Maricaulis maris MCS10: one gene and its partners. The protein of the gene in region 3 binds, or shares a complex with, the protein of the main gene of each other region. Links are inferred from orthologs where the notes say so. Each region holds a gene or a part of one and is shown on either strand. Other genes may lie near its edges. The genes, in order: MMAR10_RS06620, MMAR10_RS02235 and dnaN.

Evidence for each region.
Region 1: the proteins of dnaN (region 3) and MMAR10_RS06620 are in contact, whole or in part, in a solved structure (PDB 1OK7), measured with the Escherichia coli proteins. The link is inferred for Maricaulis maris MCS10 from one-to-one orthologs.
Region 2: the proteins of dnaN (region 3) and MMAR10_RS02235 are in contact, whole or in part, in a cryo-EM structure (PDB 8GIZ), measured with the Escherichia coli proteins. The link is inferred for Maricaulis maris MCS10 from one-to-one orthologs.

What each region holds. Positions count from the first base shown.
Region 1 is NC_008347.1:1,384,434-1,387,585, forward strand. What follows is about bases 154-3,152. They hold MMAR10_RS06620 (DNA polymerase IV), read right to left. Parts: upstream 2,309-3,152; coding sequence 998-2,308; downstream 154-997. Other genes in these bases: MMAR10_RS06615 (serine aminopeptidase domain-containing protein), read left to right, coding at 160-1,050; MMAR10_RS06625 (ROK family protein), read right to left, coding at 2,305-3,152. Also shown: MMAR10_RS06610 (RidA family protein), read right to left, coding at 1-54. UniProt on the Escherichia coli protein: Poorly processive, error-prone DNA polymerase involved in translesion repair and untargeted mutagenesis. Copies undamaged DNA at stalled replication forks, which arise in vivo from mismatched or misaligned primer ends.
Region 2 is NC_008347.1:511,895-515,029, reverse strand. The notes cover bases 32-3,013. They hold MMAR10_RS02235 (DNA polymerase III subunit gamma/tau), read right to left. Parts: upstream 2,442-3,013; coding sequence 621-2,441; downstream 32-620. Other genes in these bases: MMAR10_RS02230 (hypothetical protein), read right to left, coding at 2,711-2,944; MMAR10_RS02240 (YbaB/EbfC family nucleoid-associated protein), read right to left, coding at 301-624; recR (recombination mediator RecR), read right to left, coding at 32-284. In the rest of the region: more of recR, read right to left, coding at 1-31; nudC (NAD(+) diphosphatase), read left to right, coding at 3,098-3,135. UniProt on the Escherichia coli protein: Part of the beta sliding clamp loading complex, which hydrolyzes ATP to load the beta clamp onto primed DNA to form the DNA replication pre-initiation complex.
Region 3 is NC_008347.1:822-3,812, reverse strand. What follows is about bases 84-2,921. They hold dnaN (DNA polymerase III subunit beta), read right to left. Parts: upstream 2,143-2,921; coding sequence 1,024-2,142; downstream 84-1,023. Other genes in these bases: dnaA (chromosomal replication initiator protein DnaA), read right to left, coding at 2,351-2,921; recF (DNA replication/repair protein RecF), read right to left, coding at 84-1,006. Outside these bases: more of recF, read right to left, coding at 1-83; more of dnaA, read right to left, coding at 2,922-2,991. UniProt on the Escherichia coli protein: Confers DNA tethering and processivity to DNA polymerases and other proteins. Acts as a clamp, forming a ring around DNA (a reaction catalyzed by the clamp-loading complex) which diffuses in an ATP-independent manner freely and bidirectionally along dsDNA.

The DNA of each region.
Region 1 (3,152 bases), 1.4 Mb from region 3 along the record:
CGGTTCCGGCAGGGTGATTCCAAGCTCGGCGAGGCGGGTGTCGATGGCGGACATGTCAGGCTCCAGTCAGTGACGTTTCGACGGGAGATTAGCGGCGTATCGGCCCCATGCAATCTGCACGCTTGACTTGACGCGCGCGTCATCCGGCATGGTGGAAGGATGATGACCCTGATCCATGAAGACGAGATCCGATTCGATGCCCGCGACGGCTATTCGTTGTCCGGTCGGATCATCGCACCGGACAATCCGCGTGCCGCGGTCCTGATCTCGTCCGGGACCGGCTTTCCCAAGGGGCTGTATCGTCGCTTCGCTGTTGCCGCCGCCGAACGCGGCTATGCCTGCCTGATCTATGATTATCGCGGCATCGCAGGCTCGGCTCCCAAGCAGATGCGGGGCTTCAAGGCGGATATCGTCGACTGGGGCCGGCTTGATTATTCCGCCGCGCTGGATCGCGCCGCAGCCCTGGTGCCGGACGGACCGCTCCTTGCGGTTGGCCACTCGGTGGGCGGGCATCTGGTCGGATTTGCCGACAATGCAGACCGGATCAGAGCCCACGCCTTCATCACGGTCGGGACGGGTTTTTGGGGCGCCCATGAGCTGTCCTATCGCCCCTCGGCGCTGATGTTCTGGCTCTTGTACGGCCCGGCATGCCTCGCTCTGACCGGGCATATCCCGGCCGGCGGCATTTGGGGCGGGACGGCCCTGCCGCGCGATGTTTTCCTGCAATGGCGGCAATGGGCGGCGAAGCCGGACTATTTCGGCGCTTTTCTCGATCAACTGACCCCGCATGATTTTGACGCGGTGACAGCACCGATCCGCTCTTGGACGTTTTCCGATGACCGCCTCTGCGCCCGACGCTCGGCTGAAGACCTGCTGCAACTCTATCCGAATGCGCCGTCCGAGCATTTGCGGCTCGACCCGTCCGACATCGGGGCCGACCGCGTTGACCATCATGGTGCCTTCAAGAAGGAGTCCGCGGCATTCTGGCCAATGGTTTTCAACTGGTTTGACCAGGTTTCGGCTTCGAGCCCGGTTTCGGTTTCGAACTGAGGCCCCGCCCTTTTACCACCGCATCGCTGCCGAACTTGTCACGCGCCCTGTCCATCGCCCGTTCGGCGGTGGCGCGGCGGATGGCTTGCGGGTCGAGCAAATCACCCGCATCGCCGACAGCGTCACGCAGTCCGGAAAATCCGATCCCGATCAAGCGGAAGCGTGTCCCGTCCAGTTCCGGCTCGAGCAATTGCTGGCCGACCCGGAACAGGGTGTCGGCCAGCTGGCTGGGCTCGTTCAGGGTGCGGCGGCGGGTTCGCGACCGGAAGTCCGACGTCTTCAACTTCAAGGTCACAACCTGCCCGGAAATCGCCTTGGCCTTCATCTGGTCAGCGACTTTCACGCACAGGCGCCAGAGGTGTTTTTCCAGAACCTCCCGATCACACAGATCGGCGTTGAAGGTGGTCTCCGAGGACACGCTCTTGCGCTCGCGATCGGTCGAAACAGAGCGTCGGTCCTCGCCGCGTGACAGGCGGGAGAGATGGTAGCCCATATCGCCGTAGCGATCGGCCATGCGCTTGTCGCCCTGGCGGCGGATATCGGACAGGGTGCGGATCCCGTCACGCTCGAGCTTGGCGGCGAAGGCCGGGCCGACGCCATAGATCGAGCGCACGGACCTGGGGGCGAGGAAGTCGAGCGCTTCAGCCTCACCGATCACCGCAAACCCGTTGGGCTTGTCCAGGTCTGAGGCGGTCTTGGCGAGGAATTTGTTGAAGGACAGCCCGACCGAGACGGTGATGCCGACTTCCAGCTCGATCCGGCGTTGCAGCCGCAGCAGGGAGAGGGCGGGAGAGGCGCCGTGCAGTCGGGCGGTGCCGGTGAGGTCGAGGAAGGCTTCGTCGATCGACAGGGGTTCCACCAGCGGCGTGATGTCCTTCATCATGTCGCGGATGCGGTAACCCTCGCGGGTGTATTTGCCGTGCTCCGGGCGGATCACCACCGCATCCGGACAGACCTGCAACGCCTTGAACATCGGCATGGCCGAGTGGACGCCATACAGCCGGGCGACATAGCAACAGGTCGACACCACGCCGCGTTTCTGGCCGCCAATGATGACAGGCTTGTCCTCGAGCGCCGGGTTGTCGCGCTTTTCGACGGCCGCGAAAAAGGCATCGCAATCGACATGGGCGATGGACAGCGTGTCCAGCTCGGCATGGCGCAGCAGTTTGTGACTGCCGCAGGCCGGGCAGGCGTCGGCCGGGCCTGGCAGCGGCGCGAGACAGGCGCGGCAATAACCGGATTGGCCGGCCTCGCTCACAGTGCCGCCCCATCGTCATCCCACAGCCAGGCCGCGCCGCGTACACCGGAGGCATCGCCGTGATGATGGCGGACGACCCGGGTGCGACATATGTCCGAGAACAGCCAGGCAGGCAGGGTGCGGTTGATCCGTTCGATCAGTCCATCTGCATTGGACACGCCGCCGCCCAAGACAATGACGTCGGGGTCGAGAATGTTGATGACCACCGCGAGGCCCCGAGCCATCCGCTCGCCGTGACGCTCCACACTCTCAATGGCCGCGGCATCACCATCCCGCGCGGCGAGGAAAACCTCGTTGGCGGTGAGGGCGCCGCCGTGCGCGCGGGCGTGGCAGGCCGCCAGGCCCGGTCCGGACAGCCAGGTCTCCAGACAGCCCGTCTTGCCGCACCAGCAGCCGGGTGGATCCAGCTCGTCCTTATGCGGCCAGGGCAGGGGAATGTGTCCCCATTCGCCGGCGATTGCCTGGGTGCCATTGATGAGCTGACCGCCGGCAACGATGCCGCCTCCGACTCCGGTGCCGACAATGACACCGAAAACGACCCCGGCGCCACGGCCCGCGCCGTCCCGCGCTTCCGACAGGGCAAAGCAATTGGCGTCATTCGCTGTTCGGACAGGGCGGTCGAGCCGGGCCGACAGGTCTTCGCGAAAGGGGCGCCCATTGAGCCAGACCGAATTGGCATTGCGCATCAGGCCGGTTTCGGGACTGATGGAGCCGGGATGTGCCAGGCCGACCCGCGCGGCTCCGTATTTGGCCTCCATGGCCATGACCAGGCGCTCGATCTCGGATATCGTGCCCGTATAGTTGCGCGGGGTCGCGACACGCTGTCGACACAGTTCCTCGCCGC
Region 2 (3,135 bases), 510 kb from region 3 along the record:
CACAAATCGCCGACGGTCTCGACCACACAGATGGCCGCATCGAGCCGGTTCGGCGCGGCGCAGACCGTGCACGGATCGGAGACATCCATATTACCACACTCGCTGCAGGCCCGGATCTTGTCGGCCGCATCGGCCAGGGCTTCGGCAAGCGGACGCATCAGCGCGTCCTTCTTGCCAAGCAGGTTCAGCGCCGCCCGTCGAGCCGAGCGCGGGCCGAGGCCTGGCAGCTTGGCGAGCAGCGATATCAGGCGTTCGATTTCGGGACCGGCCGAGGCTGTTTTCATCGTGTCGGAAGCCCGGTCAGAACGGCATCTGCATGCCCGGAGGCAATTGCAGACCGCCGGCCGCGTCTTTCATGATGTCCTGCTGGGCCTCCTCGCCCTTGCGACGGGCATCGGCATGGGCCGCCTTGAGCAGGTCCTCGAGAATTTCCGGTTCGTCGGGGTCCATGAGGCTCTTGTCGACATGGATCGACACCATGTCGCCCTTGGCGGTCAGGACCACGCGCACGAGCCCGGCTCCGGCCTCGCCCGTGACTTCGGTTTCGGCGAGGCGCGCCTGGGCCTCGGTCATTTTCTGCTGCATGGCCTGCGCCTGCTTCATCAGGCCCATCAGGTCCTTCATGCGCGTTTCTCCGTTGTCGCATCAGTATCGGTTTCGGCGGTCGGTTGCGGATCGCGGATCTTCACGATCTCGGCGCCCGGGAAGAGCCGCATGACCTCGGTCACCGCCGGGTCATGGCGGGCCGCTTCGAGCCGTTCGGCTTTCAGGCGCAGCCGACGCTCGGACCAGGTCTCGCCGCCCTCCAGTGAGCCATCCGCCAGGATCATCCAGCGCTCACCGGTCCACTCCAGCAGCCGCCGCGACAGGCGCTGAGCCAGGTCGCGCGGCGCATCTTCGATCGGCTGGAAAGTGAAGGAACCCGGTTTGAACACCGCCGGACGTACATAGCGTTCAACATCAGACTGAAGGCCGATATCGCGCTTCTCGCGCAGGAGGTCCATCAGCGCCTCCCAGGTCTGCGGACCGGAAATGGCCGGCGCATCCTGTTCGACTTGTGCGACGGCTTCCGGCGCGCTCAGGGCCCGATGGGCCGCGGCGTCCCGGTCCATGGCTGCGGAGGCTGACCCGGTTGCCGACGCGGGGGCCGGCTCAGGCTTTCCCGGCGCCTCCCCGGCACCCGATGCCGGACTGGTCGCACGCGGCATGCCGGCCAACAGTCGGGCCGCATCTTCAGGCGGCGGCAGGCTCGCGGCGGAGGCCAGCCGCAGCACGGTCATTTCCGCCGCCGCCAGCGCGTCGGGAGCATTGCGGACATCATCCAGGCCGGTCAGCAGTATTTTCCACATCCGGGTCAGCTGACCCAGGGTCTGGCCCTCGGCAAGGGTCACGATCCGCGCCACCGTGTCGGCGGCCTCACCGAGATCCGCGCCCGGCCCGGCAGCCTTCACGCGGGCGGTCGCATGGACATAGTCCAGCAGGTCGCGCGTAATCACGACCGGGTCGCCGCCGGCATCATGCAGGGATGACAGTTCGGCCAGCGCATCGGCAGTCTTGCCGGTCAGAGTCTGTTCCAGCAGGTCGAGCACACGGGCGTGATCGGCCAGACCCAGCATGTCGCGGATCTGCGGCGCGCTGACGGGGCCGTCTTCATCGCTGCCCTGGACAATGGCCTGGTCGAGCAGGGACAGGGCGTCCCGCACCGAGCCTTCGGCGGCGCGGGCGATCAGCGACAGGCCGTCGCGCTCAACCGACGCGCCTTCCAGACCGCAAATCCGGTCGAGATGATCGGTCAGGACTTCGCGGTCGATGCGTTTGAGATCGAAACGCTGGCAGCGCGACAGCACGGTCACCGGGACCTTGCGAATCTCGGTCGTGGCGAAGATGAACTTGGCGTGCTCGGGCGGTTCCTCCAGCGTCTTCAACAGGGCGTTGAAGGCGGAGGTCGAGAGCATGTGCACCTCATCGATGATGTAGACCTTGTAGCGGGCCGACACCGGGGCGTAACGCACACCCTCGAGGATTTCCCGGATATCGCCGACCCCGGTGCGCGAGGCGGCGTCCATCTCCATTACGTCGACATGCGCCGAACGGCCGATGGCGTCACAATGGCGGCCCTTTTCGCCCAGCGCCATCGACGGGGCATCAATCCCATCGGTCTGGAAATTCAGGGCGCGGGCAATCAGTCGCGCGGTCGTGGTCTTGCCCACACCGCGGACGCCGGTGAGCATGTATGCGTGGGCAATCCGGCCGGCTGCGAAGGCATTGGTCAGGGTCCGCACCATGGCGTCCTGGCCGATCAGGTCCTCGAATGTGTCGGGGCGGTATTTGCGGGCCAGGACCTGATAGCCGGGCGTCGGGCCCGTTGCGGGCAGGTCGAGCCCGGGCATCAACGCTTCGGTCGCTCCGGTGTCTTCGGCTGGGAGCGGCGTGTCGTCCATGACGTCCTGTCGGCTGATACGTGTGGAGTGCGGGTCGGGCGCGGCAACCCCCACGACGCCCCCTCGGGTCGCCGCGTTCGAGCCTAGAGCAAGATTCGCGTTCCGCGAAGGGCGATGCGGGGTTTGAAGTGGAAGACCGGACAACGACCCGAGCAAAACTCGTTACGGCTGCTTCCTTCCGGACCTGACCGGGTTGGCGAGGCGCTCGTCCACCGCCGATCTTCCGCGCTCTATATCGCGCGTGCGGCGTCGCGGTGCAAGGCATGGCTTCATTGTGTCTGCAGGACCTCGCCCTCGCCGCCAATGGCAGCCATCTGCAGGAAACGGGCATGGTCATCGAGGACTTCGATCAGGGCCAGGCTTCCGCCGGCCTCGAGCAGGACATCGCGCCAATAGCCGGTCACGCGGGCCTGCGTTTCCAGCCAGTCACGCACGGCAAGTTGGGCATGGGCCGCGGCTGCCGGGCCGCTGCCTCGCAAGGGTCGTGTAGAATCGCAAGCCATTCGGGCACCTCCTGCCCCGCATTATTTGCGACCCATTCTCAAATGCAAGAGGCAAATAGCCGCTCGCCGCAGGTTTGTTGATGGCGCCGTCAAACCTATCTATGCCTGCACCCGGCCAGCCCGCCGCCAACCCATAGCGATTGGACCTCATCAATGAATGATCGCACCCTGCTTGCCGGACGTGACCCGCT
Region 3 (2,991 bases):
CGTCAAGATGGGCGCAGGCTTCATCGAGCAGCAACAGCGGGGCGACGCCCCATTGCTGGCCCAGCGCCCGGGCCTGGGCCAGGGCGAGCGTGAGGATCAACGCCTTCTGCTCACCAGTGGAGCAATCGCCGGCGGGCTGGTCCTTGGCCCGGTGCCGGGCGAGCAATTCTGTCCGGTGTGGCCCCCGCGTCAGTGTCCGCCCGGCCGCCGCGTCGCGTCGACGACCATCCCGGAGCGCGGCAAGAAAACGGTCCTCCGCCTCGCCCGCCGTCAGGCCCTCGGCCAGGTCCGCTTCGACGGCCCCGTCCAGAGCCAGGTCGGCTTGCGGGAACACCCCTTCGGGGCGCTGGTCAATTTCGCCCTGAAGGCGGATCAGCGCGTCGAGGCGCGCCGCGGCCATGGCAACCCCGTGACCGGCCATTTCCACTTCGATCGCGCCGAGCCAGGACGGATCCTGCCCACCCTCATCCAGCAAGCGCTGCCGCCGGGTCCGGCTTTTCTCATAGGCACTCGCCGCGTCAGCATGGGCCGGGTCGGCGGCATGGACCAGACGATCGAAGAATTTCAGACGATCTGCCCGCGGCCCGGCGAACAGACGGTCCTGCGCCGGGGTCAACCAGATCATCGGCATGAGGCGGGCCAGCGCATTCTGGGCAGCAGGCTCGCCATCGATCCGGGTCTCCCGGCGGGCCGAGCCACGCGCGCCGACCCCCAACCGGAAGCCACCCTCGCGCGTATCGGCTTCGGCAAACACCGCCCATTCAGGGGCGATATCGGCTCCGCTCCTTGTTGCAACCCCGTCGGCTCCGGCCGAGCGCATGCCGCGACCCGGTGCCAGAAAAGAGATCGCTTCGAGGAGGTTGGTCTTGCCGGCCCCGTTTTCGCCGAACAGGGCGACCGGCGCAGGGGACAGTTCGAGATCGAGGTCGGGATAGCTTCGAAAATTGGTGAGCCGCAAACGACGAACCGCCGCAGGTGGGACCGGCGGCGGTGTCTCAGTTGTCATCGTGTCGGCCTGCTCCGTCACACCCGCAGCGGCATCAGCACGTACAGCGCGTCCGGATCACCACTGTCGGTCACCAGGGCCGGCGAGGCGGCATCGGCGAAATGGAAGCGGGCCTCGTCGCCTTCGATCTGGGACGCGACGTCCAGCATGTAGCGCGCATTGAACCCGATCGCGAAACCTTCGTCCGAATAGGAAACCGCAAGCTCTTCCTCGGCCTGTCCGCTCTCGGGATTGTTGACCGCCAGCGTCAGGGCATCAGCGCCCAGGGACAGTTTCACCGAGCGCGACTTCTCGACGGAGATCGTGGCTACACGATCAACAGCCTCGGCGAAGCGCTTGTTCTCGACCGACATCAGGCGCGTATTGCCACGCGGTATGACGCGCTCATAATCCGGGAAGGCGCCATCGATCAGCTTGGACGTCAGAACCGCTCGGCCCAGACGGAAACGGATCTTGCCTTCGGATACGGAGACTTCAACATCGTCGTCCGCGTCTTCGAGCAGGCGTTTGACTTCCTGGACCGTCTTGCGCGGCACGATCACGCCCGGCATGCCGTCGGCACCGTCCGGCAGATCGACTTCCGCCAGCGCCAGACGGACGCCGTCGGTCGCCACAGCGCGCAGCGTCTTGCGACCATCCTGGTCGGCGGCATGCAGGTGAATGCCGTTCAGATAATACCGGGTCTCCTCTGTGGAGATGGCAAAGCGGGTCTTGTCGATCAGGCGCGCCAGCTCGCGAGCCGGAACCTGGAAACGGTGCTCAAGATCCTCGGTCGGCATGACCGGGAAATCGCCCGGCGGCAATGAGGGCAGCGAAAAACTGGAACGGCCGGCCTTGAGCGTCAGGCGCGGGTCGCTGCCATTCATCTCAAGGGTCACATCGGCACCATCCGGCAATTTGCGGGTAATGTCATAGAGGGTGTGCGCCGGCGCCGTGACCAGACCTTCGCCATCACAACTGGCATCGGTGGTCTCGAGTATCTCGATATCGAGGTCGGTTGCCGCAAAGCTGGCCCCGTCAGGGCCGGCAGAGATCAGCACATTGGACAATATCGGAATGGTGTTGCGCTTTTCGACAACGGCCTGAACGTGGCCAAGTGCCTTGAGGAGCGTCGCGCGCTCGATCGTCAGCTTCATATTTCGCGTTCCGCTTTCAACGTCTTCTGCTTCAGCTTCCTGAATCCGCGTCGAAGATCAATGGTCGAAGATCGATGACTGTCTGGACGGCACGGCACACAAATCGCCCGCACCATTGAGGATGGGTCAAAGAGGATACATGAATTCGCAGGTTCGCAAGAAATTTATCCAGCGTCGCCACGAATTTCCAAGGGCCCAACCGCCTGGGTCAGCCCTGCAACTCTCTGGTCAGGGCATCAATCTCGTCCGCAACCGAGTCACCGGCATCAATCATCCCGGTCACCTTCGACACCGCATGGATCACCGTCGAATGGTCGCGCCCGCCAAAGCGCCGCCCGATATCCGGCAAGGACCGGGTCGTCAGTGTCTTGGCGAGATACATCGCGATATGTCGCGGACGGACCACGGCCTGGGTGCGGCGCTTGGAACAGATATCCGCCGTCGAGATGCCGAAATGTGTCGCCACGACCTTCTGGATTTCATCGACCGTCAACCGGCGTTCCGAGCTCAGCGACAATTCGCGCAGTGCCGTCGAGACGACCTCCATTGTCACCGGCTGTCCGATCAGCGCCGTACGGCAGATGACGTTGTTGAGAACGCCCTCCATTTCCCGCGGGCTGGACGTGATCCGAGCGGCGAGGAAATCGCGCACCGCCTCGGACACGTCAAAAGTCGGGTAGTGGCAGGTCGCCTGGGCAATCTTGCAATCCAGAATTTGCCGACGCAGGTCGAGATCGGGCTTGCCCAGCGGGCAGGACAGACCACCGGTCAGCAGCGAGCGCAGGCGTTCATCCTGCATTTGCAGCTCTGCCGGCGGTTTGTGGGATGCCAGGACGACCTGCTTGTTCT